Regions from separate parts of the Bacillus cereus group sp. N8 genome, predicted to be linked through region 2. Evidence: a T-box and tRNA genes for the amino acid it is inferred to sense, from the RefSeq annotation. Region 2 holds a T-box; the other holds one or more tRNA genes.

Region 1 (3,265 bases), on a different contig from region 2:
ACAAGGGATCTTCCAACTTGTTGAAAAGCAAAAAGAAGCGTTAGGTGACATCGTATCTCATATAGAGTAGAGGTGGAAAATATGAAGCAAGTTGTTGTAGCGACGAAAAATCTTGGGAAAGTACGTGAGTTTGCTGAGTTATTTGAGAGATTTGACTTAGAAGTGAAATCTTTACACGATTTTCCTCATATTGAAGAAGTCGAAGAAACTGGTGAAACATTTGAAGAAAACGCAATTTTGAAAGCGGACAGTCTTAGTAGACAGTTGAATTCCATCGTAATTGCGGATGACTCTGGTCTTATTGTAGATGCCTTAAACGGGAAACCAGGTGTATATTCAGCTCGTTTTGCTGGAGAGCCGAAAGATGATCAGGCGAATATCGATAAAGTGTTACAAGGGTTAACTGACGTCGATTTAGAAAAACGTACAGCTCGTTTTTACTGTGCGCTAGCGGTTGCTTTCCCTGAAGCAGATAAAGAGCCTGTTATTGTAAACGGAACGTGTGAAGGAAAAATCTTAGAACAGCGCCGCGGGGAAAATGGTTTTGGATACGATCCGATTTTTTATGTAGAAGAATATAAAAAAGCGATGGCTGAGCTAAGTTCGGATGAGAAAAATGCCATTAGCCACCGTGGACGCGCTCTTCGTAAATTAGAAGAGAAAATCCCAGAATGGTTTTTAGAAGAATAAGGGAGAGAGATTGATGAAAGCTTTAATCGTAAGCGATAGTCATAGCTCTGTGAAGGAATTACAGCAGTTAAAAGAGAAATATGAAGGGAAAGTAGATATCATGATTCATTGTGGTGATTCAGAGCTAACGCCTGCTCACGAAGAGCTACAAGGTTTTCATGTTGTAAAAGGGAATTGTGATTATGCTAACTTTCAAGATGAAATTGTAACTGATGTAGATGGAATTCGTTTCTTAGTTGTACACGGTCATCGTCATAATGTGAAAATGACGTTACAAACGTTAGCGTATCATGCAGAAGAAGTAGGAGCGCAAGTAGCGTGCTTTGGACATTCTCATGTATTAGGGGCAGAATTACTTGATGGGATTTTATTTATTAATCCAGGAAGTATTTTGCTCCCGCGCTCTCGTGTGGAAAAGACATTCGCTTTATTAGAAATGGATGAAAATCAAATAGAAGTTCGTTTTGAAACATTAGACGGACAACTAGTTGAACAAGCAGTTTTTAAAAGAGGATAAGAAAAATTATCCTCTTTTAAAAAAGGTGTTGACTTTATGTATGGTTATACATATAATAAATATTGTCGATAGGGCAACAGCGCTAACGAAGAAAAATAAAATAAAATATGCGGGTGTAGTTTAGTGGTAAAACAAGAGCCTTCCAAGCTCTGGTCGAGAGTTCGATTCTCTTCACCCGCTCCATGTCCCAGTAGCTCAGCCGGATAGAGCATACGCCTTCTAAGCGTACGGTCGGGAGTTCGAATCTCTCCTGGGACGCTAACAAAACCTTGTTATCTTTTGATAACAAGGTTTTTTGTTTGTCTACCAATTGATGTATGTGCAAGAGGTTTAAAAATATTATAACGGGATATATGATAATGAGTATATGTAACAGATTAAAGTGCATTAAAAAGAGCGCCATTTATGCGCCCTGTTCCTCATATTTAATTTAAAGAATCAATAGGCTTATGATGGAACTTAAATTTATATCCATATTATTCTAATTTCTCACTTAGAATGTTATAAAACTTTTACCATTCTAGTACGATTGAACAGCCGTTATCGGAACTTATCCCCGACAGTGTGTTACAATTAGTCGAAGTGGAAAGCGAGGATCTCCAATTGACTGGACGTGTGATTGATTGGACAGTTTTAGAAGGTTGTATAAAAAAGGGAGATGGCGCAAAGATGGCGAAATCTAAAGAGAATGATTTAACGGAGAAATTGGCAGAAGGTCACCGAAAATATGGTGACGGCAACTTTACAGTACAGAACATCGGTGATGAAACTAACCCGAATTGGACTGTCGTAAAAAATGTGAGGAAGGGATCGGCAGGCATTCGCGAAGAGGCAGATATATTAAGACTGCAATCAAAATATATAAAATAGTGCGGAAAGGTACGCCGAGATTCGCATTTTAAGACGATTGTTTTTTATTCCGTGGATAGGGAAAATATCATCTAAATGCGTCAGAATTTTCGATAGGGAATCGATAGAACAAAAAGTATTCAACATTGGCGTAGAACTACTATATAGCGTATAATATTAATTAATAAAAACGGTCAGTTGACCGCACAAATGAACGTTCAGCAAGCGATGAAGGAATTGTTTATATATCATAGGTAATTGACGGGTCGGGAGTTCGAATCTCTCCTGGGACGCTAAGGAAACCTTGTTATCTTTGGATAACAAGGTTTTTTGTTTGTTTTAAATTAGTTATTAATAAACTTTTCAAATACAAAACCATAATCTTTCACATTATATTGTTTCTTCGTATCAACAAGCCAGTTAAAAGCGATCTCGTTCATCTCTTTAAATTGCTCTGCTAAGTTTACTTGTGCGTTTGAAATACGGCTGAAAGCGTTAGATGCCATATCTAAACTTTTATGTGCATATTGTAATGTAATGTCGTTGTCGTATGAAATTTCTTCGATTTTAAGTAAAGCCTTATATAAATCTTTTAATTCTTCAATATGTTTTTTATGAACATCAATTGAGTAATGCTCATCTCCCATTTGAAACTTAATTTCTACATCCAAATCAATCGTTCCCGCAGTTTCAAGTGCTACGTTTTTAATTTGATATTTACTATAACTAAAGCGGCGCAGTGTACGTTTTTTGCTTGTTGCACTTGTACCGTCTAGGTGGATTAATCCTTTGTTTGTGAAACAATATTCATCTGATTTTGATTTAATAAGAAAATATATTTTCTCCCCATCTTCATGCATGACGTAATCATCAGCATCGACCTTATCATAATCTTTCGGAGTGATAACGGAACCTACATCGCTTAGTCCTAAAACATCAGCTGCCATTTTTTTGAACATATAAAATCCCCCTTGTAAATTAAATTCTTAATTGTACAAAAATATATTAACATGATTTGAAACTTATTTTTGAAATCTTACAATTCTGTAAGGTAACTGTAAGGAAGTTCGATGGTAACAAATTACGAATCCTCTATAATGAAGGTAACAACGATAAAACGAGGAGGAAGAAATGATGAAAGGATTAATCGTAACAGGTTTAACAGTAGCTTTTGGGTTTGTAGCGTATGAGAAATTAACGTATGTAGTT
Region 2 (3,265 bases):
GGTTGTACGTGCTGAAAAACAACCTGATCATCTTGTAACTGTATTTGCAGGTCAAGATAAAGATGCTACTGCAAAAATGCGTGAATACTTCGGAGAAATTCCTCCATCTTCACCATCTATGGCATTACTAAAAGGAAAAGAAGTTGTTCACTTCATTCATCGTCATGAAATTGAAGGTGCAACTATGGACGAAATTATTACGAACTTAGAACAAGCTTTCGAAAAGAATTGCTAAAGTAGGGGGAGAGTGAATCTCCCTCTTTTCTTTATATAGAGGTGAAACAATGATAGTAACAACAGCAGGAAGAACAAATAAAGAAATGACAGCTTATGCAAATAAGGTAGCAGAAGAATTAAATAGTTCTTTCGTTATACGTAATGATATACCTGTACATAAATTGCATGAACAGTATGAACAAGATGTACTTGTTGTAGGCAAAAATCGTTTAGCCATTTATCCAAAAGGAACGGAAGAGTCGTTTTTCTTTCATCCAAACTCAGCGATGTTTCGTGTGAAAAGATTAATGCGCGGAGAACACGATCCGTTTGTACAAGCTGCTAAATTAGAGAGCGGAATGATAGTGTTAGATTGTACGCTCGGTATGGCATCAGATAGTATTGTAGCTAGTTATATTGTTGGTGAAAGCGGAAGAGTAACAGGACTTGAAGGAAATGAATATATGGCTTATATCATGGAAAAAGGCTTGCAAACTTGGTCTTCGTCTATTGCAGAAATTGATGAGGCAATGCAAAGAATCGAGGTAAAGCAAACAGAGCATTTCGCATTTTTAACGCAATGTGAAGATAATAGTTATGACGTTGTTTACCTTGATCCGATGTTTGAAGAGACTGTCATAGAATCAGATGGAATTAAAGGGTTAAAACACTTCGCTTTGTATCATGATATTACTGATGAAACAATTGCGGAAGCGAAGCGTGTGGCGAGAAAGCGTGTCGTTCTGAAAGACCATTTCCGTAGTGCTAGATTTGAAAAACACAATTTTCACGTATACAAAAGAAGAAGTGCAAAGTTTCATTTTGGTGTAATTGACCCTTGCTAATTGTTTGAAAAGATGTATAATAAGCAATAATTAATTAAATATACTGTCGGTGATGAAGAGAGTAGTCTTTTTCAGAAGGAAAGCGAGCTAGGGATGGTGTGAGCCTAGTGCGGAAGAAAAAGATGAAGCGCACTTCGGAGATGCTTCTTGAATGAATAGTAGAGTAAGCCGAGGTCCCCTGTCCTCGTTATAAACGGGAAAGTGGTTCGTTATGAACAACAAGGGTGGTACCACGGGTTAAAACTCGTCTCTTTTTTAGAGACGAGTTTTTTGTATTCAAAAAATAAGGAGGTTGTATTATGGATTATAAAACGCAGTTTGCAAAAAGTTTATCGAATATTTTTACGAGTGAATTAACGCAAAATCAAATTTTAGATTTAATCGAAACACCGAAACAAGATGAATTCGGAGATGCAGCGTTCCCATGTTTTTCACTAGCGAAGCAATATAAAAAATCACCAGCTATTATAGCGAAGGAAGTTGCGGAGAAATTAAATGATCCGTTCTTTACGAAAGTAGAGGCTGTTGGTCCTTATGTAAATGTATTTTTCAATCGTGAAACTGTAAGTGATGCAGTATTAAAAACGATTTTAGCTAAGAAAGAAGAATACGGTCAAAGTCACTTTGGATGTGAAAAAACGGTAGTTATCGATTATTCCTCTCCTAATATCGCGAAACCTTTTTCAATGGGGCATTTACGTTCTACAATGATTGGTAATTCGCTGAAACATATCGCCGAAAAATGTGGTTATGAAGTTGTAGGAATCAATTATATTGGCGATTGGGGCACACAGTTTGGGAAGTTAATAACCGCGTATAAAAAATGGGGAAATGAAGCAGTAGTTAAAGAGGATCCAATACGTGAGTTATTTAAGTTATATGTTCAATTCCATGAAGAGGTAAAAGAGAACGAGGAACTAGAAGAAGAGGGACGCGCTTGGTTTAAAAAATTAGAAGAAGGTGATGAAGAAGCAGTCGAGCTTTGGAACTGGTTCCGTCACGAATCTTTAAAAGAATTTTCACGTATTTATGAACTTCTCGGTGTGGAATTTACAAATTTTCAAGGAGAAGCTTTCTATAATAATTTAATGGAAGATTTTATTGGAATTTTAGAAGAACATGATTTGCTTGAAGAATCAGAAGGCGCATTAGTCGTTAATTTAGAAGAAGAAGGTATGCCGCCATGCTTAATTAGAAAATCAGATGGTGCGACTATTTATGCAACACGTGATTTAACGGCGGCTTTATATCGTCAAAACACATATGGATTTGATAAAGCACTTTATGTAGTTGGACCAGAACAAAGTTTACATTTCAATCAATTTTTCACTGTATTAAAAAAGCTAGGCTATACTTGGGTTGATGGAATGGAACATGTGCCGTTCGGGTTCATATTAAAAGACGGTAAGAAAATGTCGACACGTAAGGGCAGAATTATTTTATTAGAAGAAGTACTAGAAGAAGCTGTTGCACTTGCGGAACAAAATATTGAAGAGAAAAATCCGAATTTAAAACAAAAAGAAGAAGTGGCAAAGCAAGTAGGTGTTGGAGCAGTTATCTTCCACGATTTAAAAAATGAGCGTATGCATAATATTGAATTCTCATTAGAAAATATGTTGAAATTTGAAGGGGAAACAGGACCGTATGTACAATACACACATGCGCGTGCTTGTTCAATTTTAAGAAAAGAAAGTGTAGAGTTTGAAACGTGTACTTTTGAATTAAAGGACGATTATAGCTGGAGTGTAGTAAAATTACTCAACAGATTCCCGCAAGTAATTGAAGCGGCCTTCAACAAAAATGAGCCATCTATTATTTCAAAATACGTATTAGATGTAGCACAGGCGTTCAATAAATATTATGGAAATGTTCGTATTTTAGAAGAGAACGAAGAAAAAGAGAGTAGACTCGCATTAGCTTACGCTGTGACGGTTGTATTAAAAGAGGGATTACGTTTACTTGGGGTAGGGGCACCTGAGGAGATGTAAAATAATACTTTTGTGCTTAAACGCAATAAGAAATATTTACATTACTTTAGGGAAGAACTGCAAATCAAATTAAAGCGTAATATTATAACAAAAAGAAAAATCAGGCGATCATTAACCTGATTTTTCTTTTTGTATTCTCTTGAATAAATTCTTATCTATAAGGTGTGTTATACGCTGCGAAGTGTAAGAACGCTATAATTTTGTTACGAAATCAAT

The links. A T-box is a leader RNA that pairs with one kind of tRNA and senses whether it is charged. The one in region 2 lies ahead of argS (arginine--tRNA ligase), so its partner is inferred to be a tRNA-Arg.
Region 1: it has a tRNA-Arg gene. The T-box ahead of argS (arginine--tRNA ligase) is inferred to sense a tRNA for this amino acid. The anticodon was not compared.

The regions. Positions count from the first base shown of each region.
Region 1 covers NZ_JAEHBK010000001.1:40,276-43,540, forward strand. Annotated here, with positions in the region: gene rph (ribonuclease PH) at 1-70, shown strand, start outside; gene JDS80_RS00210 (XTP/dITP diphosphatase) at 82-690, shown strand; gene JDS80_RS00215 (metallophosphoesterase) at 704-1,207, shown strand; tRNA gene JDS80_RS00220 (tRNA-Gly) at 1,317-1,390, shown strand; tRNA gene JDS80_RS00225 (tRNA-Arg) at 1,392-1,465, shown strand; gene JDS80_RS00230 (cytoplasmic protein) at 1,877-2,077, shown strand; gene JDS80_RS00235 (PH domain-containing protein) at 2,401-3,015, opposite strand.
Region 2 covers NZ_JAEHBK010000017.1:2,648-5,912, forward strand. Annotated here, with positions in the region: gene JDS80_RS21185 (BrxA/BrxB family bacilliredoxin) at 1-235, shown strand, start outside; gene JDS80_RS21190 (class I SAM-dependent methyltransferase) at 285-1,061, shown strand; T-box leader at 1,102-1,316, shown strand; gene argS (arginine--tRNA ligase) at 1,361-3,049, shown strand.